3 regions of the Duganella sp. GW822-FHT06D06 genome follow, and region 2 is predicted to be linked to each of the others. Evidence: predicted binding sites of a transcription regulator. Region 2 holds the regulator's gene; each other region holds the start of a gene.
What was found. The regulator NrdR, encoded in region 2, represses ribonucleotide reductase genes. The targets are predictions, from matches to a motif close to CACNANATNTNGTG.
Positions count from the first base shown of each region.

Region 1: the regulator NrdR is predicted to act here: its motif matches at 4,067-4,080, upstream of AC1RMD_RS16595 (ribonucleoside-diphosphate reductase subunit alpha).
Region 3: the regulator NrdR is predicted to act here: its motif matches at 3,490-3,503, upstream of AC1RMD_RS20205 (ribonucleoside triphosphate reductase).

Region 1 covers NZ_JBXALQ010000008.1:115,584-125,713, forward strand. The annotation lists gene AC1RMD_RS16590 (ribonucleotide-diphosphate reductase subunit beta) at 1-859, opposite strand, end outside; gene AC1RMD_RS16595 (ribonucleoside-diphosphate reductase subunit alpha) at 939-3,893, opposite strand; gene ampD (1,6-anhydro-N-acetylmuramyl-L-alanine amidase AmpD) at 4,162-4,797, opposite strand; gene AC1RMD_RS16605 (sigma-54-dependent transcriptional regulator) at 4,794-6,299, opposite strand; gene AC1RMD_RS16610 (sensor histidine kinase) at 6,312-7,994, opposite strand; gene AC1RMD_RS16615 (PP0621 family protein) at 7,998-8,273, opposite strand; gene AC1RMD_RS16620 (cytochrome C assembly family protein) at 8,270-9,076, opposite strand; gene AC1RMD_RS16625 (ABC transporter ATP-binding protein) at 9,099-9,896, opposite strand; gene AC1RMD_RS16630 (ABC transporter permease) at 9,896-10,130, opposite strand, start outside.
Region 2 covers NZ_JBXALQ010000020.1:17,148-27,277, reverse strand. The annotation lists gene tolQ (protein TolQ) at 1-2, opposite strand, end outside; gene ybgC (tol-pal system-associated acyl-CoA thioesterase) at 11-424, opposite strand; gene AC1RMD_RS26615 (SDR family oxidoreductase) at 655-1,404, opposite strand; ZMP/ZTP riboswitch at 1,569-1,694, shown strand; gene glyA (serine hydroxymethyltransferase) at 1,793-3,040, shown strand; gene nrdR (transcriptional regulator NrdR) at 3,097-3,567, shown strand; gene pilV (type IV pilus modification protein PilV) at 3,673-4,227, shown strand; gene AC1RMD_RS26595 (PilW family protein) at 4,224-5,165, shown strand; gene AC1RMD_RS26590 (pilus assembly PilX family protein) at 5,169-5,675, shown strand; gene AC1RMD_RS26585 (pilus assembly protein) at 5,748-7,727, shown strand; gene AC1RMD_RS26580 (type IV pilin protein) at 7,724-8,179, shown strand; gene AC1RMD_RS26575 (GspH/FimT family pseudopilin) at 8,187-8,747, shown strand; gene ribD (bifunctional diaminohydroxyphosphoribosylaminopyrimidine deaminase/5-amino-6-(5-phosphoribosylamino)uracil reductase RibD) at 8,755-9,849, shown strand; gene AC1RMD_RS26565 (riboflavin synthase) at 9,863-10,130, shown strand, end outside.
Region 3 covers NZ_JBXALQ010000011.1:103,408-113,537, reverse strand. The annotation lists gene AC1RMD_RS20230 (formylglycine-generating enzyme family protein) at 1-351, shown strand, start outside; gene AC1RMD_RS20225 (SCO family protein) at 348-932, shown strand; gene AC1RMD_RS20220 (DUF6232 family protein) at 1,588-1,950, opposite strand; gene AC1RMD_RS20215 (dihydrofolate reductase family protein) at 2,290-2,934, opposite strand; gene AC1RMD_RS20210 (GNAT family N-acetyltransferase) at 2,931-3,359, opposite strand; gene AC1RMD_RS20205 (ribonucleoside triphosphate reductase) at 3,548-5,557, shown strand; gene nrdD (anaerobic ribonucleoside-triphosphate reductase) at 5,586-5,765, shown strand; gene AC1RMD_RS20195 (anaerobic ribonucleoside-triphosphate reductase activating protein) at 5,767-6,474, shown strand; gene ubiT (ubiquinone anaerobic biosynthesis accessory factor UbiT) at 6,471-6,962, opposite strand; gene AC1RMD_RS20185 (U32 family peptidase) at 6,959-7,861, opposite strand; gene ubiU (ubiquinone anaerobic biosynthesis protein UbiU) at 7,876-8,913, opposite strand; gene AC1RMD_RS20175 (hemerythrin domain-containing protein) at 9,058-9,525, shown strand; gene AC1RMD_RS20170 (DUF2249 domain-containing protein) at 9,522-9,782, shown strand; gene AC1RMD_RS20165 (permease) at 9,779-10,130, shown strand, end outside.

The DNA of each region.
Region 1 (10,130 bases), on a different contig from region 2:
CCTTCAGGAACAGCTGCTTGATCTCTTCCTTGAACGCCGGCGTCCACAGCAGCGGGTTTTCCATCTTGATCGTGTTGATCAGATCAATGCCGAAGTTGCAATGCATCGACTCGTCGCGCAGGATGTACTGGTACTGCTCGGCGGCGCCCATCATCTTGTTCTGGCGGCCCAGCGCCAGGATCTGGGTGAAGCCGACGTAGAAGAACAGGCCTTCCATCAGGCAGGCGAACACGATCAGCGACTTCAGCAGCTGCTGGTCGTTGTGCACGGTGCCGGTGGTGAAGGCGGGATCGGTCAGCGTGTTGATGAACGGGATCAGGAACTCGTCCTTGTCGCGGATCGACTTGACTTCGTTGTAGGCGTTGAAGATCTCGCCTTCGTCCAGGCCCAGCGACTCGACGATGTACTGGTAGGCGTGGGTGTGGATCGCCTCTTCGAACGCCTGGCGCAGCAGGTACTGGCGGCACTCAGGGGCGGTGATGTGGCGATAGGTGCCCAGCACGATGTTGTTGGCGGCCAGCGAGTCGGCGGTGACGAAGAAGCCCAGGTTGCGCTTGACCAGACGACGCTCGTCCTCGGTCAGGCCGTTCGGGTTCTTCCACAGCTCGATATCGCGCTGCATGTTCACTTCCTGCGGCATCCAGTGGTTGGCGCAGCCGGCCAGGTATTTGTCCCACGCCCACTTGTACTTGAACGGCACCAGCTGGTTGACGTCGGTCTTGCCGTTGATGATGCGCTTGTCGTCGGCATTGACGCGACGCGCGACTTGCTCGGCGTTGGCTTCGCCGGTGGCCAGTGCGGCTTGATTGACAGCTTGCGGTGCGGCCGATGCGGCCTCTTCGTCCCAGGACAGCGACATGGTGGTTTCCTTCTGAATTCGGTGTAAAAAGAACCGCCCGGACGGGCCGGGACGGTTCACTCTCTATATTAGTACGTTTTTACTGGCAAGCTTCGCATTCCTCGAAGCCGTCGTCGCCCGGACGCAGGTAGCAGGCCGCGCCGTCGGCTTCGGCTTGCGCCACCGACGATGCCGATGCCGCCGAACCGGCCAGGGCCGCCGTCGCCGGACCGGCCGCCGACATGGCGCTGGCCGACATGCCGCCGTCCACCGCCACCGCGTTCAGCGCGCCGGTCTTGGAGGTCGATTTCTCCATGTGGGTGGCGGCGATGGTGCGCAGGTAGTAGGTGGTTTTCAGGCCACGCAGCCATGCCAGCTTGTAGGTCTCGTCCAGCTTCTTGCCCGAGGCGCCGGCCATGTAGATGTTCAGCGACTGCGCCTGGTCGATCCACTTCTGGCGGCGCGATGCGGCTTCCACCAGCCAGGTCGGCGACACTTCGAACGCGGTTGCATAAATGTCACGCAGGTCTTGCGGGATGCGGTCGATCTTGGCCAGCGAACCGTCGAAGTACTTCAGGTCGGAGATCATCACTTCATCCCACAGGTCGCGCGCCTTCAGGTCGCGCACCAGGTAGGCGTTGATCTCGGTGAACTCGCCCGACAGGTTGGACTTCACGTACAGGTTCTGGAAGGTCGGTTCGATGCAGGCCGACACGCCAATGATATTCGAAATGGTCGCGGTCGGAGCGATCGCCACGCAGTTCGAGTTACGCATGCCGAACTTCTTGATGCGGTCGCGCACCGGGGTCCAGTCCATGGCGGCCGAGGTATCCTGCTCCAGGTAGCCGCCGCGTTCGTCCGCCAGCAGCTTGATCGAATCCTGCGGCAGGATGCCGCGATCCCACAGCGAGCCTTTGTACGACTGATAGTGGCCGCGTTCTTCGGCCAGTTCGGTCGAGGCCAGGTAGGCGTAGTAGCACACCGCTTCCATCGAGGTGTCGGCGAAGGACACGGCTTCGTTCGACGAGAACGGAATGCGCATCATGTGCAGGCAGTCCTGGAAGCCCATCACGCCCAGGCCCACCGGACGGTGGCGCATATTGGCGTTGCGCGCTTTGTCGACGGCGTAGTAATTGATGTCGATCACATTGTCGAGCATGCGCATCGCGGTGCGGATGGTCTTCTTCAGCTTGACGTGATCGAGCTTGCCTTCTTTCATGTGGGCCGGCATGTTGACCGAACCCAGGTTGCAGACGGCGATTTCGTCAGGACCGGTGTTGAGCGTGATCTCGGTGCACAGGTTGGAGCTGTGGACCATGCCGACGTGCGACTGCGGCGAACGGATGTTGCATGGGTCCTTGAAGGTGATCCATGGGTGGCCGGTTTCGAACAGCATCGACAGCATCTTGCGCCACAGGTCCAGCGCGGCGATCTTCTTGAACACGCGGATTTCGCCGGCGGCGGCCTTGGCTTCGTAGCCCAGGTAGGCTTTTTCGAAGGCCTTGCCGACCAGGTCGTGCAGGTCCGGGGTGTCCGATGGCGAGAACAGGGTCCAGTCGCCTTTTTCCATCACGCGCTTCATGAACATGTCCGGGATCCAGTTGGCGGTGTTCATGTCGTGGGTGCGGCGGCGGTCGTCGCCGGTGTTCTTGCGCAGGTCCAGGAACTCTTCGATGTCCATGTGCCAGGTTTCCAGGTAGGCGCACACCGCGCCCTTGCGCTTGCCGCCCTGGTTGACCGCGACGGCGGTGTCGTTGACCACTTTCAGGAACGGCACCACGCCTTGCGATTTGCCGTTGGTGCCCTTGATGTGGGCGCCCAGTGCGCGCACCGGGGTCCAGTCGTTACCCAGGCCGCCGGCGAACTTGGCCAGCAGCGCGTTTTCCTTGATGGCGTCGTAGATGCCTTCCAGGTCGTCCGACACGGTGGTCAGGTAGCACGACGACAGCTGCGAACGCAGGGTGCCCGAGTTGAACAGGGTCGGGGTCGACGACATGAAGTCGAAGGTCGACAACAGGTTGTAGAACTCGATGGCGCGCGCTTCGCGGTCGGACTCGTTCAGGGCCAGGCCCATGGCGACGCGCATGTAGAAGGCCTGCGGCATTTCGATGCGGACTTCGCGCACGTGCAGGAAGTAGCGGTCGTACAGGGTTTGCAGGCCGATGTAGCCGAACTGCAGGTCGCGGTCGGCGACCAGCGCCTTCGACAGGCGGGCCAGGTCGAACTCGGCCAGCTTGACGTCCAGCAGTTCGTTGGTGATGCCCTTGGCGATGTACTGCGGGAAGTAGGTCACGTATTCGGCGGCGGCGGCGCCCTGCGCGACTTCCTTGCCGAAGACTTCCTTGCGGATCGTGTGCAGCAGGATGCGGGCCGTCACTTGCGAGTAGGCCGGGTCTTTTTCCATCAGCGCGCGGGCGGCCAGGATGGCGGACTTGTGCAGCTCTTCGACCGGCACGCCGTCGTACAGGTTCTTCAGCGTCTCGGCCAGGATGGCGTCGGCGTCGACGTGCTTTTCCAGGCCGATGCAGGCGGCGTTGATCAGGCCGGTGACGCGGCTCATGTCCAGCAGCTTGCGCTCGCCGTTTTCGACCACGTGGATCTGCGGCGCGTCGATCGCGGCGGAGGCGCCTTGCGCTTCCTTGGCGGCGCGGCGCTCTTCCATGTGCTTGGCGCGATACAGCACGTAGGCGCGGGCGACATCGTGTTCGCCGGAGCGCATCAGCGCCAGTTCAACCTGGTCTTGCACGTCTTCGATGTGGAAGGTGCCGCCCGATGGCTGGCGGCGCACCAGCGCGCTGACCACGCTGGCGGTCAGCTGTTCTACCAATTCACGCACGCGCGCCGAAGCTGCGCCCTGGCCGCCGTTAACGGCCAAAAAGGCCTTGGTCACGGCGATGGCGATTTTCGACGGTTCAAACGCGACGACCGCGCCGTTACGGCGGATGATGCGGTAGTCACCGAGGTCGCTGGCGGCCGTGACCGGGCTGCTGGCGCTGCTCGCAGCGGCGGCTGGTACCAGCGCTGGATTGATGGTGGTGTCTTGAGTAGATTGCATTTAAGCTCCCCGATAACTTCGTGCAGTCAGTGCTGCGCGACGTAATGTTGTATAAAAAAAGGCCAAAATGAAGCGACCGGCCAAACCTGCCTGGCTGGTTAAACTGCAATAAAATGGGTGGTGAACTGGCCTTGTCGGCTTGTAAATAGTTTAAGAACCAGTGTCATGAGAACTACTATATCTAGTGATTGGTGTGAATCGATACACTGATTGTAGTGGTCAGGTAATGGTAAGACAAGTGGAAATTTTGCCTTAAAGGGCAATTTTTCTATTGACTTTGCGGAAGCCCTTTTGCGAAGCGTAGTCCGGCGCTAGCGCCCACTAACGCGAGCTCGGCTGGTGCCTTTTGATTAAGCAAAGTCTCCCAGCTTTTCCGATAACATTCCCAATCGAACAACGGTCCCGGGTCGGTTTTCCGGCCCGGCGCGATGTGTTCATGGCCCTGCACATCGGTCAGCGGATAGCGCGTTTGCAGCGCCAGCGTCAGCGCCGCCAGCGCCTGGTACTGGGCCGGCTCGAAGCCGCTGCCGTCGGTCCCTTCCAGCTCCACGCCGATCGAATAATCGTTGCACTTCTCCCGTCCCCGGAACGACGACAGCCCCGCATGCCAGGCCCTGTCGTTGGCGGAAACATACTGCATCACGCGGCCGTCACGGCGGATGAAGAAGTGGCTCGACACTTTCAGCCCCCGCAGGTCCGCGAACGAGGGGTCAGTATTATAGTCCAAGCGGCCGCAGAACAGGTCGGACACGTGCGGACCGCCGAAACAACCGCCCGGCAGCGAGATGTTGTGGATCACCAGCAGCGTGATGTCGGCCGGGTTGGGACGGCAGTCGGCATGCGGGCTGTCGTAGCGCAGCGCCGCCAGCCACCAGCCGTCGGCGCCCAGTGCCGGCGGCGTCACGCCTCCGGCTCCTGGATGTTCAGCTTCTGCATCTGGTAGCGCAGCTGGCGGAAGCTGATGCCCAGCAGCTGGGCGGCCTGGGTGCGGTTGAACTGGGTCTGCGCCAGCGCCCGCAGGATGATGTCGCGCTCGACCTGGTTCAGGTAGTCGGGCAGGCTGCTGGGCAGCGCGTCCAGGTGCGGCAGCGGCGGCGTGCCGGCGGCGGACGGCGCCTGCTCGGCCGGCGGCGGCGACGGCGCCACGCCCGGCGCGGCGGCCTCGGTGGCGGCCAGCGGCATGCTCGACAGCGCCGGCGTCGGCAGCGGCACGCTGGCTTCGACCATGCGCGCGCCCTTCAGCGCCAGGTCGGCCACTTCGATCACGCCGTCGTTGGCGAAGGCCAGCGCCCGCTCCAGGATGTTTTCCAGTTCGCGCACATTGCCGGGGAAGGAGTAGCCGCGCAGCGCATCGAGCACGCCCTCGCCCAGCCGCACCTGGTGTTCGAAGGTGCCCAGCCGGTCGAGGATGGCGCCGGTCAGCACGGCCAGGTCGTCCAGCCGTTCGCGCAGCGGCGGCAGGCTCAGTTCAATCACGTTCAGGCGGTAGAACAGATCCTGGCGGAAGCTGCCCTGCTCCACGCACTGCGCCAGGTTCTTGTGGGTCGCACTAATAATCCGCACGTCGACCGGCTCCTCGGCGGTGGCGCCGATCTTGCGCACGCGCCGTTCCTGGATCGCCCGCAGCAGCTTGACCTGCATCGCCAGCGGCAGGTCGGCCACCTCGTCGAGCATCAGGGTGCCGCCGTTGGCCGCCTGGAAGAAGCCGTCCCGCTCATCGGCCGCGCCGGTGAAGGCGCCCTTGCGGTAGCCGAAGAACTCGGCCTCCATCAGCGCCTCCGGGATGGCGCCGCAGTTGACGGCGATGAAAGGCTTGCCGTCGCGCGAACTCTGGGCGTGGATCTCGCGCGCCGCCAGCTCCTTGCCGCTGCCCGATTCGCCGTTGATGGCGATCGGCGCCATCGAGCGCGCCAGCCGCGCGATCTGCGCGCGCAGCGCCTGGATCACGGCCGATTCGCCCTTCAGCCGGCTGGCCGGCGGCGCGGCGCTGAGCGCTTCGCCCGGCGGCGGCTCGGCGTTCAGCCGCAGCGCCGATTGCACCATCACCCGCAGCTGGTCCAGCGCCACCGGCTTGGAGATGTAGTCGAAGGCGCCGGCCTTGAGCGCGATGACGGCGTTGTCGGCGCTGCCGAAGGCCGTCACCACCGCGATCGGCGTGTTCTTATATGCGGCGCTGACTTCGCGCACCAGCTCCAGCCCCAGGCCGTCGGGCAGGCGCATGTCGGTCAGCACCAGCTGGTACTCGCGTTCCGGCGTGGCCAGCAGGGCGCGCGCCTGCGCCAGCGTGGCGGCGCTGTCGACGTCCAGGCCCATCTTCAGCAGGGTCAGTTCCAGCAGCTCGCGCAGGTCGGCCTCATCGTCGACGACCAGCACGCGAGGCGCGCGTTGGGAACCTCTAGCACTCATCAAACAGCCTTTCTACTTCTGCGCCGGATGGGCGAAGGTGATGACAAACCGCCCGCGCGAGCGGGGAGTCCCATCGGGGTTGGTTTTGATATCAAAACGATATTCGTAGTCCAGCCGCGCCTCGTTATTCAAACACAATTCGCGCGCCAGATATAGTCCCAGCCCGGTGCCCTTGCTGGATGTGGTGTAAAACGGCTCAAACAGGTGGGCGCGCACCTCGGGCGAGATGCCGGGGCCGTCGTCCTGCACGTGCAGTTCCATGCGGCGCGACTTGTCGCTCACCAGGTCCATGCGGATCGAGTCCGGCCCGCCGCTGGCGTAGCGCACCGCGTTGTTGAGCAGGTTGAGCACCACCTCGCGCAGGTGCAGCGCGTCGAAGCGCACCAGCGTGCCGGCCGGCGCCGAGGTGCCGATGATGTCCGGGGTCAGGCCGTGGGTCTCGATGAATTCGGTTTTCAGTTCGGCCAGGAAGACGTCCAGCGCCAGCGGCTCGCTGTGCGGCTGCACCTTGCGCGACAGCTGCAAGATGTCTTCGACCATGCGGTTGACCCGCGCCACGTTGTCGCCGACGATCTTCAACAAGCGCAGATGGACCGTGCTGTCGAGGTCCTCGCCCAGCAGCGCGGTGGCGTGGCCGATGGCCGACAGCGGGTTGCGCACCTCGTGCGCGATGCTGGCGGTGAGCCGTCCCATCGACGCCAGCTTCAGTTGCTGCGCCTGGTTTTCGATGCCGGTCACGTCCTGCAGAAAGATCACGCTGCGCTCGGTGCCCAGGCCGGCCGTGTTGACCGCCGCGAAGCGCACCTTCAAGTGCGCGGAGAGGTCGCGGCGCGCGCTCCAGGCGGCCGTCACGTCCTGCAGCGCCGCCTCGGCGTACGGCTTGATGGTGACATACGAGGTGCTGCGCGCGGCGTCGGCGCGCCATTCGGCATAGGCTTGCGCCAGCGGCGCCAGCGCGGCGGCGGCCGACAGGCGGAACTTCATCTCGGGGCCGACCATGCCCAGCATCTGCTGCGCCGCCGGATTGCCGGCGAACACCTGGCCGTCGGGATCGACCACCAGGATGCCGTCGCCGACGTTGGCCATCACCAGCCGGTTCACCGCCTGCTGCACGGTGATCTCGACGCCGCGCTGGATCGCCAGCTCTTCCTGGCCGATCAACTTGGCCGCCATGCGGTTGACCACCAACACCGCGGCGAAGAAGGCCGCGCCGTACAGGCCCGCCTGCAGGTAGGGCTGGTCGCCCTCCATCATGAACACCTGCCAGGTCGATTCGGCCAGCATGAACAGCGCCACCAGCGCGGCGCAGAACAGCGACAGCATCAGCGGCGCCAGGATGGCCGAACCGGCCAGCGGGAACAGGTAGAGGATGGCCAGGCCGCTGCGCAAGCCGCCGCCGGCCATATACAGCAGCGAGATGATGGCCAGGTCGCAGGCGATCTGCGACAGCAGCTGCAGCAGGAAACGGCGCTGCCAGTAGACCGCCGTCAGCGCGAACAGGATCGCCAGGCCCAGGTAGATCAGGCAGATTTGCAGGTAGAGATAGGGCCCGGAGGCGCGCAGGCCGTGGTTGTCGAAGCTCAGGTAGACCAGCAGCACCAGCGCGATCACCACCCGGGTGGCGTTCAGCGTCTGCAGCGAACGCCAGAAGGTTGCGCGCGATTCGGCCGACAGGGCTTGCAGGCGCGCGATCACGCGCTAGGCCGCCGGCAGCGTGGCGTGGGCCGCGCTGCAATAGTCGCGGCCGCGCGCCTGCACGGATTCCGATGCCGGATAGAAGATGCCGCAATGGGCGCATTGCAGCATGGTCTCGGCCTCGGCCACGACCTTTTCGGTGGCGCGCGCGCCGCCGCCCGCCGGCTGCCGCGGCTCGCGGAACTGCTGCTGGTGGCGCTTCTGCGCCTCGCGGATCTTGCTGCGGACGGCGAAGATCACCAGGAACACCAAGGCCAACCAAAAGATAATACGGCTCATGCCCAACCCTTATGTAAAACCACTTCAAATACAAAACGGCTGCCGACATAGGCCAGCAACAAGGTGGCGAAACCGGCCAGGGTGAAGCTCAGCGCGGTCTTGCCGCGCCAGCCGCGGAAGCGGCGGCCCGCCAGCAGCGCGGCAAACAGCAGCCACGACATCATCGTGAACACCGATTTGTGGTCCCACTTGAGCGCCTGGCCAAACAGCTGTTCGGAGAACACGATACCCGATAACACGGTCAGGCTGAGCAAAGCGAAGCCGATACCTATCATGCGGAACAACAGTTTTTCCATCGTCAGCAGCGCCGGCAGCCGGTCCAGCGCGCCGGACATGAAGCTCTTGCTGTCGGTGCGGGCGTGCAGGCGTTTTTCCTGCAAGGCCATCAGCACCGCGTGGAAGGCGGCCACCGTCAGCGTGCTGTAGGCCAGCGTGGCGATGGCGATATGCCAGCCGAACAAGGGCGACTTGCCCTCCAGCGGGATCACATTGCCGGGAAAGCCAGCCTGCAGGGCCGCCGCCAGCGCCGCATTCGGCATGACCAGGCGGCGCATGCCGTCCAGGCTGAAGTTCTGGTTTTCTATCCAGTACGCGCCCACCGACACCCACAGCGCCGACGACAACATGGCGGCGAAGCCGATGCGGATCGAGCCGGAACCGCCGGCCACCTCGGACCACAGGCCGGCGCCGTGCAGCAGCCAGGCGGCGGCCGTCAAGCCGGAGATCAGGACGGCGCGGCGCGACGGCAGCACCGCACAGAGTAGGTACAGCGCGATCGCTGCGAAGAGTAAGGAAGTCTGCATGTCCTTCAGTTTACACCATCGCTCAGTCGACGGCTGCCATGCGCAGCTCGTCGTTGTGATGGCGTTGCTGTTCTTCCATCACCAGTTGGCCCAGTTCGCGCTTGAGGGCGTTGAACTCGGCGGAAGCCGGATCGCGCATGCGCGGCAAGTCCACCACCAGGTCGCGCTTGACGGTGCCGGGACGGTAGGTCATCACGACGATGCGGTCGGCCAGGTAGATCGCCTCCTCGATGCTGTGGGTGACGAAGATGATGGTCTTCTTCAGCTCGGCCCAGATGCGCAGCAGTTCGTCCTGCAGGTTGCGGCGGGTCAGCGCGTCGAGCGCGCCGAACGGCTCGTCCATCAACATGATCGGTGAGTCCAGCGCCAGCACGCGGGCGATCGCCACCCGCTGGCGCATGCCGCCCGACAGGTCTTTCGGGAAGCGGCTGCGGAAGTCGCTCAGCGACAGCATCGCCAGCAGCTTGTCGACGATGGCGTTGATCTCGGCCTTGGGCAAACCCTTGATCTCCAGGCCGAAGGCGACGTTGTCGGCCACCGTCATCCACGGGAACAGCGCGTATTCCTGGAACACCATGCCGCGCTCGGGGCCGGGCGCCGTCACTTCCTTGCCGTCGGCGACGATGCGGCCGGAGCTGGGCAGCGCGAAGCCGGCGATCGCGTTCAGCAGGGTCGACTTGCCGCAGCCCGAAGGCCCCAGCAGGCAGACGAACTGGCCCTGCGGGATCTCCAGGTCGATGTCCTTGAGCGCCACCAGCTGGCGCTCGGCGGTCTGGAACACCTTGCTGACGTTCGATACGACGATGTGGGTAGCGCTCATCAGTTCTCCAGGCCGCGGTGCCAGCGCAGCAGATGGTTGTTCAACTTGTTGACGGCGGTGTCGATGATCAGGCCGATCAGGCCGATGGTGATCATGCCGGCCATGATCTTGTCCGACCAGAAGTACTCGCGCGCCTCCAGGATACGGAAGCCGAGGCCGTTGTTCACCGCGATCATCTCGGACACGATCACCACGATGAAGGCGGTGCCGATGCCGATCCGCACGCCGGACAGG
Region 2 (10,130 bases):
ATGTATAGGTTCAGTCTGTTTTAATGGTGCTACGCATTTTTTCTGCAACCGACGGTGGCACGGCGCGCGGACTGAGGTCCGAACCGACGCAGCCGACCTTGACTCGGGCGGTGTTCAGCAACTGCTCGCCGCACCAGGCTCGCTGCACGAACTGGATGGAGGCGCGGCCTAGCTTTTCGATACTAAGTGTTAATTTTAGTACATCGTCCAACCTGGCAGGCGCATGATACTCCGCGTTGACGCTTTTGACGACGAACATGGCGTCGTGTTCTTGCAGCAGGGCGTGTTGCTCGACGTCGATGGCACGCAGCCATTCGGTGCGGGCGCGCTCGAAGAACTTGAGGTAGTTTGCGTAATAGACGATACCGCCGGCGTCGGTGTCCTCGTAATAGACCCGTACGTTCCAGATAAACTCTGCTGGCATGTTATTTTGACTACTAGTGAGAGTGAGCAACATTCTACGCGATTTTATTGTTGTCGTTGAAGCTGCGACGGGGTGAAACACGTCAAATCCGATTTTTATGCGGATCTTACAACTTGTGCGCAAAAGATTGCACTTACGACAGTAAAGCGTTTTCCCGGCAACTTGCCAAGGTTTGTAACAACCGCTTACGAATCGCTTCAGGGCTGAAGCGACTCGTCGGTGCCGACAGCTTACAGCTTGCGCTTGATCGTCAGTGGGCCGTAGCCCTGGCAAGTCGGCATCATTTCGATGCGGTTGATGTTGATGTGGGCGGGCAGGGTGGCGATCCAGTAGGCGGTGTTGGCGATGTCTTCCGGCGTCAGCGGCTCGGTGCCTTCGTAGACCTTGGCCGCGGCCTCGTCGTTGCCCTTCAGGCGGACGTTGGAGAATTCGGTGCCGCCGCACAGGCCGGGCGCCAGGTTGGTGGCGCGCACGCCGGTGCCGACCAGGTCGGCGCGCAGGTTCAGCGTGAACTGTTCGACGAAGGCCTTGGTGGCGCCGTACACATTGCCGCCCGGATAAGGCGTGTCGCCGGCCACCGACCCCAGGTTGATGACGGTGCCGCGGCCGCGCGCCACCATGCCCGGCAGGATGGCGCGGGTCATGGCGACCAGGCCGCTGCAATTGGTGGCGATCATGGTGTCCCAGTCGTCCAGCGACGCTTCGTGCGCCGGCGTGACGCCCAGCGCCAGGCCGGCATTGTTGACCAGCACGTCGATCTGCGCCCATTCGGCCGGCAAGCCGTCCAGCGCGCCCTTGATCGAGGCCTTGTCGGTCACGTCCAGCACGACCGGGTGGGCGGCCGTGCCCAGCTCGGCCGACAGCGCCGCCAGCCGGTCGGCGCGGCGGCCGCTGATCAGGACCTTGTGGCCGTTCTGGACGAAAGTGCGGGCCATTGCGGCGCCGAAGCCGGCGGTGGCGCCCGTGATGAAGACGATCATGGTCTATCCTTGCGGTTAAGTGAAAGCTTGGGTGGAAACGATGGTCAAGTGTAGCCGAAATGGCAGTATGGCTTGGCTCTCCCATCAAAATCGGCATAAGATTGCATTTTAAGCAATCATTTCCTTGCTCAAAGCTGGCGCATAAATTACAATCAGGCTTCCATTACGTCTCACGTAACTGGCGAAAAGCGCCGATCATCACCATTTTGGTGCGTGGCGATCGGTTAGCGAAAGGTGGGCATCCACCGGGAAACGTGAGATTTCATCAGCCGTTCGCCTGGGCAGCCATCGATGGAAATGCACGAAGAGGCTGCCTGTCCGCTATCGGCTTCCCTCATTCGATCCAACCTGCCAGTAACAAGTTACTCAATTCATTTGGAGTTTTTACATGTTCGCAAAAGATCACACCCTCGCTAACGTTGACCCGGAATTGTTCGGCGCAATCCAGAAGGAAAACACCCGTCAGCACGATCACATCGAACTGATCGCCTCGGAAAACTACACCTCGCCAGCCGTGATGGAAGCGCAGGGTTCGCAGCTGACCAATAAATACGCCGAAGGCTACCCAGGCAAGCGCTACTACGGCGGTTGCGAGTACGTCGACGTCGTCGAGCAACTGGCGATCGACCGCGTCAAGCAGCTGTTCGGCGCGGAAGCGGCCAACGTGCAGCCTAACTCGGGTTCGCAAGCCAACCAGGGCGTGTTCTTCGCCGTGCTGAAACCAGGCGACACCATCATGGGCATGTCGCTGGCCGAAGGCGGCCACCTGACCCACGGCATGCCGCTGAACATGTCCGGCAAGTGGTTCAATGTCGTGTCCTACGGCCTGACCGCCGAAGAAGACATCGACTACGTCGCCATGGAAGCGCTGGCCAAGGAACACAAGCCTAAGCTGATCATCGCCGGCGCCTCGGCGTTCTCGAAAAAGATCGACTTCGAGCGTTTCGCTGCCGTCGCCAAAGCCGTTGGCGCTTACTTCATGGTCGACATGGCGCACTACGCCGGCCTGATCGCCGCCGGCCTGTACCCTAATCCGGTGCCGCACGCCGACTTCGTCACCTCGACCACGCACAAATCGCTGCGCGGCCCACGCGGCGGCATCATCCTGATGAAGGCCGAGCACGAGAAGATCATCAACTCGGCCATCTTCCCGGGCATCCAGGGCGGTCCGCTGATGCACGTCATCGCCGGCAAGGCAGTTGCGTTCAAGGAAGCGCTGACGCCTGAGTTCAAGGCTTACCAGCAACAGGTCGTCATCAACGCCGACGTGCTGGCCAAGACCCTGATCAAGCGCGGCCTGCGCATCGTCTCCGGCGGCACCGAGTCGCACGTGATGCTGGTGGACCTGCGTCCGAAGAACCTGACCGGCAAGGAAGCGGAAGCGATCCTGGGTGCGGCTCACATGACCTGCAATAAGAACGGCATCCCTAACGATCCGCAGAAGCCATTCGTGACTTCCGGCATCCGCCTGGGTTCGCCGGCCTTCACCACCCGCGGCTTCAAGGAAGCGGAAGCGGAACAAGTCGGCAACCTGATCGCCGACGTGCTGGACAACCCGCACGACGCCGCGACCATCGACCGCGTGAAAGCGGCCGTGAAGGTTCTGGCTGACAAGTTCCCTGTCTACGCCAAGTAATCTGTAGTACCGCGACGCCGGCGTGTGCCGGTGTCGCGTCACCGAATAGCGCCAATATGAAATGTCCGTTTTGCCAGCATGAAGATACCCAGGTTCTCGATACGCGTGTATCGGAGGAAGGGGATTCCATACGCCGGCGCCGGCGCTGCGGTAAATGCGATAAACGATTTACCACGTATGAGCGGATCGAACTGGTGATGCCGTATGTGGTCAAGAAGAACGGCAGCCGCACCGAGTACGCGGCCGCCAAGTTGCGCGGCAGCCTGACGCTGGCCTTGCGCAAGCGCCCCGTGGCGGCGCCCGCCGTCGACGCGGCGATACTGTCGATCGAAGAAAAGCTGCTGACCAGCGGCCAGCGCGAAGTCGACACCGGCTACATCGGCGAGCTGGTGATGCAGGAACTGAAGCGCCTCGACAAGATCGCGTATATCCGTTTCGCATCGGTCTATAAAAACTTCGAAGACCTGGCCGAGTTCCAGGACGCGATTGCCGAAGTCGGGCAGGAACGCAAGCCGCGTAAGGCTTAGTTTCTTGTCGGCCTACGGCTGACGCACCTTTGATACACCTCATATCCTCTACAGTCGTCGCTGCTACCGTCTAGCACTGTCCTTGTCGACTTGCGGAGGTGTGCCATGCGCACACGCGCCTATATGCCGGGCTTTACGCTGCTGGAAATCCTGATCGCCGTGCTGTTGCTGGCGGTAGGCATCGTCGGCGGCGTGGCGATGCAGCTGACGGCACTGCGCATGCGGCACCAGGCCGCGCTGTTGTCGCAGGCAACCTACGTGGCGGCCGGCCTGGCCGAACGCATGCGCGCCAACGCCGCGCAAATGCACCTGGCCGATGGCGCCAATCCCTACCTGATGCTGGACTACGATGCGCTGGCCGAACCCGCTCCGCCGGCGCCGTCGGCCTTGTGCTACGGCGGCGCGTGCGACAGCGCGCAGCTAGCGATGTTCGACCTGTATGAAGTGAAAATCCAGGTCAGCCAGCATCTGCCGGCGGGCCGCATACAGGTTTGCCGCGACGGCAGCGTCAAGCCAGGTTGGACTTGCGGCGCCGCCACGGGCGCGCCGGTGGTGGTCAAGGTCGGATGGCACGGCAAGAATCCCGACGGCACGCCGCGCAAGGATGCGGGCGGGGGCTACGCGCCTGCCGTTGCCGTGGCCGTTGGAGCGACGCGATGAGCGCGCGCGGCTGGACCGTGGTCGAGTTCGCCATCGCGGTGGCGCTGGGCCTGATTGTGACCTTGCTGGCCAGCGGCTTGCTGCTGTCGGCCGGCAGCAACTACCGCAATCACAGCGAGAGCGCCGGGCTCAACGACGGTGGCCGCCATGCGCTCGACATCATGGCGCGGGCGATACGGCAAGGCGCGTATGTCAATTGGGACAGTACGGCCGCGCCGGTGGAGCTGGAGGCCGATGCGCCGGCCTCCATCGCGGGACTGGACGCGCGCAGCATCAGCCGGGGCGGCGCGGATATCGCCGCAACGTTGCCGGCGGTGGCGCACGGCAGCGATGTGCTGGCCTTGCGCTTCTCCGGTTCGGGCGTGGGCGGCAATGGCGATGGTTCCAGCCTCAACTGCGCCGGCTTCGGCGTCGCCGTTCCCGCCACCGTCGCCGAGCGTGGCTGGAGCATCTTCTATGTCGGCACGGGCGGCGATGGTGTGGCCGAGCTGCGTTGCAAATATCGCGGCGCCTCCGGCTGGGGCGCGGACGCCATCGTGCGCGGCGTCGATTCCTTTCAAGTGCTGTATGGGCTCGATACCGACATGCCGGCCGACGGCGTGCCCAATGCGTATGTCAACGCCAGCAATATCAATGCGAGGGATGCGGCGCTGGCGCTGTCCGGCGCCACGCCCGGCGAACGCCTGCGCGACTTCCATCGCAAGACTTTCTGGAAGCGCGTGTGCAGCGTCAGGGTGGCGCTGCTGCTGCACGGCGAGAGCAACACGCGCGCGGACAAGGCGACCACGCGGTTCGATCTGTTCGGCCCCGCGTATGCCGATGCGCATGGCGACGATGAGGGCGTGCGCGTGGTGGAGGCGACTCTGCCGCCGGCGCAGCGCACGCGCGCGCGCCGGGTGGTCGGCATGACGGTGGCTTTGCGCAACCGGAGCGGCTAGCTCATGGCGGCGCAACGGCAGCAAGGCGTGGTTGTGTTGATGTGCCTGATGATGTTGATCCTGGCGATGCTGCTGGGCGTGTCGGCGGCGCAAATGAGCTTGCAGGGCGAGAAGGCGGCGCGTGGCGAGCGCGATCGGGATGTGGCGTTTCAGGCGGCGGAGGATGCCTTGGCGGATGCGGAGCGCGATATCGGGAGCGGCACGGCGGAGGCCAGCGCTTGCGCCACGGCGCCCGTCTGGCAGCGGGTGGATTTGTCCGGCGCCGAGGACGACGGCGCCTGCACGCTGGGCTACGGCGAGCATACCGGCGCGGCGATGCCGACGGCGGCAGGCGTGCTGCCGTTCAAGCGGCCGCGATATGTGATCGAGCGCATGGAGTGCCATCAGCCGGGCGAGGATGCGTCGGCCGGCGGCACGGTCGGCTATTGCTATCGCGTGACGGCGATCGGGTTTGGCGCCAGGCCAGGCACGGAGCTGGTCTTGCAAACGGTGTTCGTCAAGCCGGAATGAGGAGGGGATATGCGCATCGCAAACAGTGCACGGCCGCCTGGGCATGGCCGGCGACGGCGGTGGGCGTGGCTGATGATCGCTACGCTGTTGATGTTGCTGCCTACGCTGGCGGGCGGTGTGCGCGCCGCGCCGCCGGTGCTCCATATCGCCAGCGAGCCATTGACCGCCGCTTGCCATGCCGCCCCAGGCGCCGCCCCCGGTGCGGGCTTCGGCTGGCCGGCTTCCGGCGCGCCTGCGTGGGATGCAGGCGCCATCCTGACCGGCGAACCGGGCCGCGCGCCGGTGCCGGAGCCGGCTTCACGCAAGCTCTACACGGCCATCGTGCAGGCGGACGGCAAGCTGGTCGGTATTCCCTTTGCGTGGCCCGCCTTGTCCGCGGCACAGCAAGCATTGCTCAACCGGGCGCCGCCACCGCATGCGGCGGCCGCCGACGGCCTGGGCGAGCGTCGCGTGGCCTACCTGCGCGGCGATCGCAGCGACGAAGGCACTTTGTTCCGTCGCCGCAGCAGCGTGCTCGGCGATTCGGTCAACAGCCTTCCCGTGCTGGTCGGCCCACCATCGGGCACGGCGCTGGATGTCGGCTATCAGGCTTTCCGCGCGCGCCACAAGGCCCGTCGCGCCATGCTCTACCTCGGCGCCAACGACGGCATGCTGCACGCCTTCGACGCCAACACGGGCGGCGAACTCTACGCCTATTTGCCCGACGCCCTGATGCCGGTGTTGAACCGCTTGCCCAGCCTTGAGTATGTGCACCGCGCCTACGTCGACGGCCCGTCGTTCAGCGGCGACGCCCAGATCGGCGGCAATTGGCGCACAGTCCTCGTCGCGGCCATGGGCGGTGGCGCACAGGGTGTATTCGCGCTGGACATCAGCGACCCCGCCGCGTTGGACGAGAACGCCGCGCTCTGGGAATTCACCGACCGCGACGATCCACTGATGGGCAACGTCACCACGCCGCCGCAGCTTGCCAAGGTGCGCACCAGTCGTGGCGCCGACCTGCCCAACTATCGCTACTTCGCCATCGTCGCCAGCGGCCTGAATAACTACGCCAGCGATGGCCATGCCAGCGGCACGGGCAAGGGCGCCTTATTCCTGCTGGCATTGGATAAACCACGCGATGTGCCGTGGACGCTCAACGTGAACTACTTCCGACTCGTCACGCCGATCTCCGACCCATCGCTGGCCAACGGCCTGAGCGCGCCGGCGCTGGTCGCCGACCGCGATGGCGCGTTGCGCTACGCCTACGCCGGCGACCTGCAAGGCAATCTGTGGCGCTTCGATTTCCACACTTGGCCAGGCGCGGCCGCCAAGGCGCTGTTCGTCGCCCGCGATGCCGACGGCAGGCGACAGCCGATTGCGCAACAACCCATGCTGGCCTATGCCTCCGGCGGCGGCTACCTGATACTGTTCGGCACGGGCGCGCTGTTCGATCGGACCGGCCTGGCGGCAAGCAGCTTCAGCACGCAATCGTTCTACGCCATCCTCGACAGCCTGTCCGTGCCGATGGATGCCGTTGCCGGCCGGCGCCAGTTGACCGAGCGCGTGCTGGAGCCTGCGGCGGCCGACCTGTTCGGCATCAGCGGCGCGGAGATCGCGCCCGGCCGCAAAGGCTGGTTTGTCGACTTCCTGCAGTCGGCGCTCACGGGAGAGCGCAGTATCAACAGCGGTAAACTGGTAGGCGGACAAGTCGTGTTCAACACGCTGTTGCCGGGCGCGGACAAATGCGATGCATCGGGCAGCCGCACCTACGTGCTGGATGCACTAAGCGGGCTGCCGGAGGGCCGCAGCATGGCGGCCATCATGCCGGCCGCGCCTATCGTCGGCGTTTTGCAATCGGCCTATTCGGCGGTGCCGTCGTTGGTGCTGCAAACGTCGCGCAGCAGTCCGGCCGATCCGACAGGGCGGGTGGTGGTCGATAAAGGCTATGCCGTGGTCAACCTGTCGGCGCGTGAAGCGACCGTGGTGGGCAGCGTCAAAGTACGGTCGCGGTCCGGCCGGCTCAGCTGGCGCGAAGTGGCCAATTGGCGCGAACTGCACGAGGCTATCAAATGAAGCCCGCGCGCCGACAGGCCTTCAGCATGATCGAATTGCTGATCGTGCTGGTGATACTGGCCGTGCTTGCCGCGCAGGTGATGCCGGGCTTTCAGCAGCACGTGATCCGCGCGCGACGCTCAGAGGCGCAGGCCACGTTGCTGCAACTGATGCAGCAGGAAGAGCGGTTTTTCACGCAGGCCAACACCTACATCGCTTTCTCATCCAGCATCACGGATCCTGAGGCGCGCCAGTTCAAATGGTGGAGCGGCAATGGCGCGCCGACCAGCGCCTACGAAATCGAAGGCAAGGCTTGCGACGGCGAACTGATCTCGCAATGCGTGCAGCTGATCGCCACGCCGGGCACCGCGCTGGTCGACGCCGGCTTTCGCGACGACGATTGCCGGCAGCTCAAGCTGACCAGCAGCGGCCTGCGCCTGGCGACCGGGCCTTCCATCCACTGCTGGCCTTGAGGACCGCATGATGCGAGGTCACCCTTGCAATACTGGCTTTAGCCTGGCTGAACTATTGATCGTGCTGTTGCTGGCAACGATACTGCTCGGCGTCGCCGTGCCGAACTACCGGGCCGCGCTGGAACGCCATCAGTTGCGCATCGCCGTCAACGACCTGGTGGCGGCCATCAACCTGACCCGTTCGCACGCCATCGCGCGCGGTGGACAGGTCTTGCTGGTGCCGATCGAGCCGTCCGGCGCCGCCTGGCGCCTGGGCTGGACGGTTTTTGTCGACGACAATGGCAACCGCCGCCCCGACGCCGGCGAGCTGCTGCTGCTCCGGCATGGACCGATCGCCAAGGATGTCATGATCGCCTCGGTTTTTTCGTCGGGGGCGGCGCCGCAATATCTTGCTTATAATGCTGCTGGGCGTGCTTGCAGCGCCGGCAACAGCCTGGCCGCGCGCTGGGGCACGCTGTCGCTGACGCAGGGCGATACTGCGCGCAACATCAAAATCAATATGCTGGGCCGGGTGCGCGTGTGCGATCCGGCGGTGGACGGGACAAGCTGCGCCAGCGCTATAGACTAAGGACAACGTGAACATCAGCAACGATCGGGAAGGCATGACGCTGGCGCTGGAGTGGGCCGCCAAAGGGCTGTACACGACTTCGCCGAATCCGCACATCGGCTGCGTGATCGTGCGCGACGGGCAAGTGATCGGCGCCGGCGTGACCCAGCAGGCCGGCAGCGACCACGCGGAAATCCAGGCGCTGAAGGATGCGCAGGCGCGCGGCCACGATGTGCGCGGCGCCACCGCCTACGTGACGCTGGAACCATGCAACCATCACGGCCGCACGCCGCCGTGCTCGGACGCGCTGGTGCGCGCCGGCCTGGGGCGCGTGGTGGCGGCGATGGAGGATCCGAATCCGCTGGTGGCAGGGCAGGGCATGGCCAGGCTGGCCGCCGCCGGCATCGAAGTCAGCACCGGCTTGCTGGCCGGGCAGGCCTACGAACTGAACATCGGCTTCTTTTCGCGCATGACGCGCGGCCTGCCGTGGGTGCGCATGAAGACCGCCGCCAGCCTGGACGGCATGACGGCGCTGCACAACGGCGTCAGCCAGTGGATCACCGGGCCGGAGGCGCGCGCCGACGGCCACGCCTGGCGCGCCCGCGCCTGCGCCATCCTGACCGGCATCGGCACCGTCAAGGCCGACGATCCGCAGCTCAACGTGCGCGCGGTGGAAACGCCGCGCCAGCCGCGCCGCATCGTGGTGGACAGCAAGCTCGACATCGATCCATCCGCCAAGGTCTTGCAGGGCGGCGGCACCTGGATCGCGGCGGCGGTGGCCGATCCGGAAAAGGAGGCGGCGCTGCGCGCGGTGGGCGCGGAAATCATCGTGCTGCCCAACGCTTCCGGCAAGGTCGACTTGCCCGAGCTGATGCGCGAGCTAGGCCGGCGCCAGATCAACGAGCTGCACGTCGAAGCGGGGGGCAAGCTCAACGGCTCCATGATACGCGAAGGCTGCGTGGACGAGCTGCTGGTCTACCTGGCGCCGACGCTGCTGGGCGATGCGCAGGGCATGTTCGCCTTGCCGGCATTGACCGACTTGTCGCTCAAGCAGCATCTGAAATTTCACGAGGTTAAGCAGATCGGCGAAGATTTGCGTATCCTTGCACGATTCACCCATTGATAAGAGCATGCACATGTTTACTGGAATTGTCGCCGCTATCGGCAAAATCGAATCCGTCACGCCGCTGGAAGGCGGCTCGTTCGCCGGCGTGCGCCTGAACATCGACGCCGGCGGCCTGCCGCTGGCCGACGTCGCGCTGGGCGACTCGATCGCCATCAACGGCGCCTGCATGACCGTGGTGGAGAAGGACGACAGCAGCTTCCGCGTCGACGTCTCGCGCGAAAGCCTGAACTGCACCGTCGGCCTCGACACGCTGACCGAAGTGAACCTGGAAAAGGCGT
Region 3 (10,130 bases), on a different contig from region 2:
TGGCTGGCCCACATCCTGGGCTGGTACGCCGACGCCGGCAAGCAGCCGCCGCGCAGCGTGGCGACCGGAGCGGCCAACTATTACGGCATCCATGACCTGCATGGACTGGTGTGGGAATGGGTGGAGGATTACAGCGGCCTGTTCGTCAATGCCGACAGCCGCGCCAGCGGCGATCAAAAACTGCTCGATTATTGCGGCGGCGCCGCGGTGTCGCTGGCCGACCGCCGCAACTACGCCGTGCTGATGCGCCTGGCCCTGCTGTCCGCGATGGAAGCGCGGCAGGACGGCGCCAACCTGGGATTCCGCTGCGCGCGCGATCCCGTCACTCCGATTCAAGGAAGCAAGCCATGAACTATCTCTTCTCCCTGCGCCGCGCCGTCCTGGCCGCCGCGCTGCTGGTCCCGCTGTGCGCCTGGACGGCCCTGGCCGCCGCGCTGCCCGGCAACTCGATCTACCGCCTCGACGCCACGCTGACCGACGCCACCGGCCAACGCTTCGCCCTGCACGACATGGCGGGCACGCCGGTGCTGATCACCATGTTCTACGGCGATTGCCACGCGGCCTGCCCGGTGATCATCGAAACGCTCAAGCGCACGGTGGCCGCGCTGGGGCCGGATGGCAAGCGGCTGCGGGTGCTGATGATCAGCCTCGATCCGCGCCACGACACGCCGGCCTCGCTGTCCGGCCTGCTGAAGATGCACCAGCTCGACCCGGCGCAGTTCCGGCTGGTGACGGCCGACGGCGACAGCCAGACGCGCGCGCTGGCGGCCACGTTGAACATCAAGTACCGCAGGCTGGAAAACGGCGAGATCAACCACACCACCCGCATCGCGCTGCTCGACGACAAAGGCACAGTGCAGGTCGACAGTACCCGCCTCGACGCCGAACCGGATCCGGTGTTCGTCAAGCGGGTGGCTGCGCTGATCAAGTAGGGAAACCGCGCGCACATCCCCCAAGGAGTATGCACATGGGGTGCGCCGCGCCGCTCCTTGTGGCAAACGTCCGATTTTCTCTTCGATTTTCCCCGATTTTTTCAAGCATTGGGCTATTTCCGGATTTGCCGGCCTAAATTGGGGAAAGCCAAAGAAAATAGGGGAGAAAATAGGAGCTTCGCCACAAGGACCGCGCAGGCGTGTCCCAACCGGGGCTTCAAGCGAGTATCGGGTATCGGGGTCAGTTCCGGCATCGTGCCATTCCCGTTGCCCTGTTTAGACGGTGGGCTTGCTACGTAGCGCGACGTAAAAGCACATACCGGCGGCAACAAGACTCGGCACCAGTATCGCTCCCCAAAATCGCAGATTGACCAACACTCGCGCCCCCTGATACAGGCTTAACGCCTGAAGTATTCCAAGGGTGCTATAGCCTGCTACCAAAATTAAGAAGAGCCCTGCAATGATGAGCCAATTTTTACTCGCAAAAGGCTTCATTCACGCACTCTGTCAGCCATCATTGGTCTCCCGGCGCCGCAGCACAACGGGGGCTTCAGGGGCTTCAGGGTCAGTTCCGGCAAAGTGCCATTTGGCAGGTTGCCGGAACTGACCCCATCCCAATTGGGAACTGCCCCACCCCAATTCAAAAAAAAGACGGCTAGCCTCGATGCACGATAGCGTTGTTCAGCGCCGCAATGACTTGGTTCAAGTAGTCGCGTTGATACGTCACCAAGGCAGTGGTTTCCCCTGCGGAGGTGGATAGAAGAATGTGGAAAATCGTCTTCTGCTGGTAAAGGTAATAGGCTGCGGCGCCCACGATAAGCAGCCCGGTGACAAAGCTACTATTGACCATGATGGCGATGCCGACTGCTAATACCAGAATCCCGCCTATGCGACTGGGTTTCTTTTCAAATGGCTTTACCGAGGTGACATTATTCATTGCAAAAGTCTGCCCACCATTGATGAAGCGTGCATTCGTAACCTTCACGTCGCCATATTCAAAGAAAATGCGTTCGTCCATCTGGAGCGTTCCTGTCTATGTCGGCGGTTGTAGATTGCTTCATCTTACGTGTTTCACGCTTGGAAATATACGCCTATTGTCACATCAGTTTGGCTTTCGCCTGCGAAGTGCAGGCCATCAGGATCAGTTCCCCTCTGCTCGTCTAAAGAGTATGCACATGGGGTGCTCCGCCCCGCTCCTTGTGGCAAACGTCCGATTTTCTCTTCGATTCTCTTCGATTTTTTCAAGCATTTGGCTATTTCCGGATTTGCCGGCCTAAATTGGGGAAAGCCGAAGAAAATAGGGGAGAAAATAGGAGCTTCGCCACAAGGACCGCGCGGGCGTGCCCCAACCGGGGCTTCAGGTGCGCCGTATCACAACATGCGTTGCCTTCTCCGTTCCCACGAGCTCGACGCATTCATATCCCAGAGCCCGCAGGTCAGCTCCTTCGAACAGGCGCTCGCCACTGCCCAGCAGAATCGGCGAGATCGCGACATGCAACTCGTCGATAAGCCCTTCTTGAAGATACTGTCGAATCGTGTCGGCGCCGCCGCCAATGCGCACGTCCAGGCCGTTCGCGGCTTCGCGGGCACGGTCCAGCGCTTCGTGTATGCCGCCGGTGACGAAGTGGAATATCGTGCCGCCTTCCATCTGGATCGATGGCCGCGCATGATGGGTCAACACAAAAACCGGCACGTGATACGGCGGGTTATCGCCCCACCAGCCGTTCCAGCTCAAGTCGGGCCAAGGGCCCCGAACCGGTCCGAACATGTTCCGCCCAAGAATCCACGCGCCGACATTCTTAAATCCCCGCGCCGCAAATTCGTCGTCGACACCGGTCGTGCCATCGCCCGCGCCATGGACCTGCTGGAACGTGCGGGTTGGAATCATCCACTGGTGTAGCTCCTTCCCGCCCACGCCAAGCGGTTCATTGAGATCCTGATTAGGCCCTGCCCCATAGCCGTCGATAGAAATCGTGAAGCCTTCAACTCGAACTCGTGTCATTTTGATTCTCCATTCAAATCATCGTTCCGATGCTGCATGCCTGGCGCGTCGTCTGGCCGTCTGGCGAATCCGCAATGAACATAGAAATCCGCCTTCCCCTTGGCACAGAACAGCTGGATGTCATTAATCCCCGCAGCCCGACACCGCGCAACCAATGCGTTAATCAATTCCTCGCCAAGACCACGGCGCTGATAGTCAGGATGAACAATCATCTCCGTAATGAAGGCATGCAGCTTGCCATCCGAAATGACGCGGGCGAAGCCTACCAATTGGTCTGCATCATATGCGGCAAAGGACGCCCAGGAGCCGCGCAACGTCGCTTCGTAAAAGTCGTCGCGCCGGTCAATTGGTCCCCAACCTGTGGTGTCATAGAGGGTTTTAAACGCAGTCGCGTCTGGTGTCGCTGGAGAGAATGTGTAGGTCATTCGGCTATTTTAATTAATTTTCTTGCACTGCGCGTCTAGCCTCCCTGCCAGCCAGACGTCGACCTCTGGGTACAGCTCAAAGACAATCCATATCAAGGAATTGCAAAGTCGCGCTGACTTCGATTGACGACCCCATATCTAGTGCCTAACCTATGCAAACCAACTAGATATGGGACCAAGGACCAAGCATGCAAGAATTAACTCACACCCGGATCATCAAGCGCGACGGCAGCGAGCAAGCCTTCACGCTGGCCAAGATCGAGGCCGCACTATTGAAAGCAGGCCGCGCCAGCGGCGAGTTCGACCTGCCCGAAGCGCGCCACCTGGCCGAGTGCGCGCTGCTGCACCTGTCGTCGCTGCGCCCGGACGACCGGCTGACGGTCGAACTGATACAGGACACCGCCGAACGCGTGCTGTACGACGCCGGCTACCGCAAAACCCTGCGCAGCTACGTGGTCTACCGCGAACAGCACGCCAAGCTGCGCCAGGACCGCCACGCGCTGGTCGATGTCGCAGTCTCCATCAACGAGTACCTTGAGCGCCAGGACTGGCGCGTCAACGCCAACGCCAACCAGGGCTATTCGCTGGGCGGACTGATCCTCAACGTCTCGGGCAAGGTCATCGCCAACTACTGGCTCAGCCACGTCTACCCGCCCGCCATCGGCGAGGCCCACCGCGAGGCCGACCTGCACATCCACGACCTCGACATGCTGGCCGGCTACTGCGCCGGCTGGTCGCTGCGCACGCTGCTCAACGAAGGCTTGAACGGCGTCCCCGGCAAGGTCGAGTCCAGCCCGCCGCGCCACATGTCGAGCGCGATCGGCCAGATCGTCAACTTCCTCGGCACGCTGCAAAACGAATGGGCCGGCGCGCAAGCCTTCAGCTCCTTCGACACCTACATGGCGCCGTTCGTGCGCAAGGACGGCCTCAACTACGACGAGGTCAAGCAGTACATGCAGGAGCTGATCTACAACCTCAACGTGCCGTCGCGTTGGGGCACGCAGACGCCGTTCACCAACCTGACCTTCGACTGGGTCTGCCCGGAAGACCTGCGCGAACAGATCCCCCGCATCGCCGGCGAGGACATGCCATTCGCCTACGGTGAATTGCAGGCCGAGATGGACCTGATCAACCAGGCCTACATCGAGATCATGATGACCGGCGACGCCAAGGGCCGCGCCTTCACCTTCCCTATCCCGACCTACAACATCACCGAGGACTTCGACTGGGACAGCCCGAACGCCGAACGCCTGTTCGAGATGACGGCGCGCTACGGCCTGCCCTACTTCCAGAACTTCATCAACTCCGAGCTCAAGCCCAATATGATACGGTCGATGTGCTGCCGCCTGCAGCTCGACCTGCGCGAGCTGCTCAAGCGCGGCAACGGCCTGTTCGGTTCGGCCGAGCAGACCGGCTCGCTGGGCGTGGTGACCATCAATTGCGCCCGCCTCGGCTATCTGCACCGCGGCGACGAGGCCGGCCTGCTGGCGGCGCTGGACCGCTTGCTGGAGCTGGGCCGCGACAGCCTGGAGATCAAGCGCAAGGTGATCCAGCGCCACATGGACAACGGCCTGTTCCCCTACACCAAGCGCTACCTGGGCACGCTGCGCAACCACTTCTCCACCTTGGGCGTGAACGGCGTCAACGAGATGGTGCGCAACTTCGACCCGAGCGGCGAGCACGACATCACCAGCGACTGGGGCCGCGCACTGGCGCTGCGCCTGCTGGACCACGTGCGGGCGCGCATGGTCGAGTTCCAGGCCGAGACCGGCCATATGTACAACCTCGAAGCCACGCCGGCCGAGGGCACCACCTACCGCTTCGCCAAGGAAGACCGCAAGCGCTATCCGGCCATCCGCCAGGCGGGCACGGCGGAGATGCCCTACTACACCAACTCGTCGCAGCTGCCGGTCGGCTACACCGACGATCCGTTCGAGGCGCTCGAGCAGCAGGACGAATTGCAGCGCAAGTACACCGGCGGCACCGTGCTGCACCTGTACATGACGGAAGCGCTGACCAGCGCCGACGCCTGCCGCTCGCTGGTGCGGCGCGCGCTGAGCCGCTTCCGCCTGCCCTACATCACGGTCACGCCGACGTTCTCGATCTGCCCCAAGCACGGCTACCTGAACGGCAGCCACCCTTACTGCCCGAAATGCGACGCCGAGCTGCTGGCGCGCAAGCAGGCCGTCAACGCCTGACCACACTTAACTCAACCAAGGAAATACCATGAACAATCTGCCGCAAACCACCATCGCCGAACTGGACAACGCCGAACGCCAGCCTTGCGAAATCTGGACCCGCGTGATGGGCTATCACCGCCCGCTGGCCTCGTTCAACATCGGCAAGCAGGGAGAGTTCCATGAACGCAAATTCTTCAGCGAAGCCGCTGTGAACGCCAGCCGCTGACATGGGCGCCGCCACGCTCAAGGTGGGCGGCTACACGCCGTTCAGCGCCACCGAATACCCCGGCCTGCTGTCGGCCGTGGTGTTCGTGCAGGGCTGTCCGTGGCGCTGCGGCTACTGCCACAACCCGCACCTGCAGCCGCGCACCGGCTCCAGTCCGCTGCCGTGGGACGACATCCTGTCCGCGCTGGCGCGGCGCGTGGGCTTGCTGGACGCGGTGGTATTCTGCGGCGGCGAGGCCACCATGGATCCGGCGCTGGGCGACGCCATCGCCCAGGTGCGCAGGCTGGGCTTCCGGGTTGGACTGGAAACGGCAGGCATCTACCCCGACCGGCTGGCCAGCGTGCTACCGTTGGTGGATTGGGTGGGACTGGACGTCAAGGCGCCGTTCTCGCTGTATCCCGTCGTCACCGGCGTGCCCGGCAGCGGCGATCCGGTGCGGGCCAGCATCGCCGCCGTGCAGGCCAGCGGCGTCGCCTATGAATGCCGCACCACCGTGCATCCGGCGCAACTGCCGCCGACGCAGCTGGTGGCGCTGGCGCGTACCCTGTCGGCGCTAGGCGTCGAGCATTATGTGCTGCAGGAGTTCCGCGCCACCGGCTGCCAGGACCAGGCGCTGCTGACCAGCGCGGTGGCCGGCTATCCGGGGGGCGAGCTGCTCGAACGTATCGAGCCGCTGTTCCCCCGTTTCAGCGTGCGCCGCAACCACTAGCGCGGACGCCGGCCCGGCAAAGTGTCGAGCAAGCGGGTCAAGGCCTGCTTGCTCAATTCCGTCAGCGGCAACGCGATCCCATCCAAGGTGTTCTTGACCAGCAGACCCAGTTCGGTGTCGCCCTGCATCGACAGGCGGCGCGAGAAGAACAGGGTGTCCGGGTCCAGCTCGCGCCGCGCCAGCGCGATGAAGTCGCGCGTGCAGGCGCCGATCTCCAGGTCGGCCTCGCCTTGCGCGCGCACGGCCGCGAAGCCCTGCTCGCGCCACGTGAAGTCGAACGCCACCCCGGCGTCGCTGACGCAGACGCGCAGGTGCTTGCCGCGCAGGCTGGCGCGCACATCCTCCGGCAGATGCGGACGCAGCACCAGGTTGAGCGCGGCCACGCACAGCAGCGCGCCGGGATAGGCCGGCAACAAGCGGCCCAGCGCCGCCAGGGGCGCGGGCAACGGCAGCGCGCCGCCGGTTTGGTTCATGGTGACGGGATTCATGCGGCATGCTCCATGTGATAGTCAAGCCCGGGCTGGCCGTACCAGTAGCCGTTGCAGGCGGCGGCCGGCAGCAAGCCTTCCATCGCCTGCGCCGTCGGCGTGGCGGTCGAGGCGCCGCCGCGCGCGGCATCGAACGCGGCGATGATCTGCGGCATGTGCTGCGACTGCGGGCTCAGCCTCGCGACATCGACGCCCAGCGCCTGCATCTGCGCCACTTCGTTGACCAGGTTGTACACCAGCGCCGATTGGCTCTGGATGCCGTTCAGCACCAGGAAGTCCTGCTGCTCGCGGGTGCGCATCATCAGGCCGTCCGGATGGTCGATGCAGCTGAAGCGGCAGTCGTCCTTGGGCAGGTTGCGGTTGCGCGCGGTGAAGCAGCGCGCCGAGAACGCCAGCGGCATGCGGCCGAAGGCGAACACTTCGGTTTCCATGCCGTCCGGACGCTGCTGCTGCATGTGGCCCAGGCCGGCGCGGCCCATCTCCAGCGGCATCACCCAGCGCCGCGCGCCCAGTTCGTGCAGCAGCGCCAGGGTCGGCGGGTTGTAGATGTTCAAGTGCGGGCCGGCGATGAAGTCGCCCTGGCCGGACAGCAGGTGCACGGCCGCCATATCGTTGGCCTCGACCCGGTAGTGGCCGTTGGCCGCCAGCCGGCGCTGCGCGCCCAGGTCGGCGCTGGACTCGATCAGCGCCAGCGACGACAGCACCACCTGCTTGCCGCGCGCCGCCAGCATATCGGCGATCGCCAGCCAGTCGGCGCTGCGCAGCTCGTGGCGGCGCGAGCACACCGTCTCGCCGAGGTAGACGATGTCGACCGGGGTGGCGGCCATCTCTTCATAAAATTCCATCACTTGGGCGCGTGGCCAGTAATACAGCAACGGCCCTAAGGCAAGTTTCAACATGGTGACTCCAGCTTTCATTTCCACGAACGGTGATAGGCGCCCAGCGTGTGCTGCTGCCCCTCCGCCAGGGTGTTCAGTTCCGACATCCAGCCCGGCTTGACCGAGTAGCGCGCGGCGTTGCCCAGGCATTGGTCGAGCGCCTCGCGCCACACGCGCGTGACTTGCGCCACGTAGGCCGGGCTGCGCTGGCGGCCTTCGATCTTGACCGCGCGCACGCCCATCTCCAGCAGTTGCGGCAGCAGTTCCAGGGTGTTCAGGCTGGTCGGCTCCTCGACCGCGTAGTAGGTTTCATCGTCGACCTCGAAGCGGCCCTTGCACAGCGTCGGATAGCTGGCGTTCTCCTGCGGCGTGTAGCGGTCGATCATCACGCCGTTCAGGCGCGATTCCAGGCTGTTCCCGCTGTTCTGCCAGCGCACCGCCTTGGCCGGCGAGCAGACCCCGTGGGTGTTGGGCGATTCGCCGGTCACATAGGACGACAGCGCGCAGCGGCCCTCGACCATCACGCACAGGCTGCCGAAGCCGAACACTTCGATCTCGACCTCGGTGTTGCGCACCACATGCTCGACCTGGGCCAGCGACAACACGCGCGGCAGCACCGCGCGGGCGATGCCGAAGTGCTGGTGGTAGAAGTTGATCGCCTCGGCGCTGGTGGCCGAGCCCTGCACCGACAGATGCAGGCGCAGCGTTGGATGGTGGTCGCAGGCGTAGCGCATCAGGCCGGGGTCGGCCAGGATCACGGCGTCGACGCCGGCCGCGGCGGCGCGGTCGATGGCGCTGCGCCACAGCGCGCTGGTGTCCGGTTGCGGATAGGTGTTCAAGGCCAGCAGCACCTTGCAGCCGCGCTCGTGCGCGTAGGCGATGCCGGCCGCGATGGCGGCGTCGTCAAAGTTGAGGCCGGCGAAATTGCGCGCATTGGTGGCGTCGCGAAAACCCAGGTACACGCAATCGGCGCCGTGGTCGACGGCGGTCTTGAGCGCCGGCAGGCTGCCGGCCGGGCACACCAGCTCGATCTGGCGTTGGCCGGCGGCTGGGGGAATATCGAAAGGTTTCATTGGGATCAAACATGGATAGAAGTTCATCGCCAAACGGCGAACGAACTGTATCGCGCCGTCAAGCCTGAAATCCTTGATCTGCATCAAAGAAATTGAGCTTGTGCCGGTGGGACAATTGCCTTGCACATTCTCAAGGACTAGCCCATGCAAACGATCGCCCATTACCTCGAGCAGGATCATCGCCGCTGCGACGAGCTGTACAACCTTGCCGAAGCCAGCATCGCCGCTCGCGACTGGGACGCCGCCGCCACCGGCTTCGCCGCCTTCCTGTCCCGGCTCGAGCTCCACCTGGACAAGGAGGAGCGGGTGCTGTTTGCGCGGCTGGAGCGCGTGATGCACAACGCCTGCGGCCCGACCAGCGTGATGCGCATGGAACACGAGCAGCTGCGCGACACCTTGCACCACATGGGCGCCGCGCTGGCCCAGCGCGACAGCGACAGCTACTTCGACCACGCCGACACGCTGCGCGTGCTGATGCGCCAGCACAACCTGAAGGAGGAAAGCGTGCTCTATCCGCTGGCCGACCGCGTGCTGCACGAGCAGGCCGACGCCATCGTCGCCAGCATGGACTACCTGGAACGGACCACGGCGGACGCCGAGGCGGCAGCATGAGCACGCTACAAGAACAGGGCGCCAACGTGCGCCTGCTCGATGTCGGCGGCCTGGAGCCGCCGGAACCGATGGTGCGCATCCTCGACGCGCTCGACCAGTTGGGCCCCGCTGAACGGCTGCGGGTGCTGATCGACCGCGACCCGCTGCCGTTGTACCAGATCCTGCGGCGCTACGGCTACGACTATCGCACCACGCCGCAACCGGACTATCGCTACGAAGTGTTGATCTGGCTGGTTGCCGACGCGCCCGCCGCATGAAATCCGCCGACGCTCCACAACGCGCGCTATCGTTCGACCTCAATCCCCGCCTGTCGCTGCCGCTGCGCTATTTCCTGACCGCGCCGCTGTTCGCGGCGCTGGCGGCCGCGCTGCTGACGTGGCAAGGTCCGGCCGCGCTGCTGACGCGCTGGTCGCCGCAAACGCTGGCGCTGACGCATCTGATGGTGCTCGGTTGCCTCAGCATGACGATGGTGGGCGCGCTGTTGCAGCTGCTGCCCGTGGTGGCCGGCGTCGCGCTGCCGCGGGTGGGCGTGGTGGGCGGCATGGTCCACGTCGGCCTGTGCCTGGGCACGCTGCTGCTGGCGGCCGCCTTCTGGCTGGAGCAAG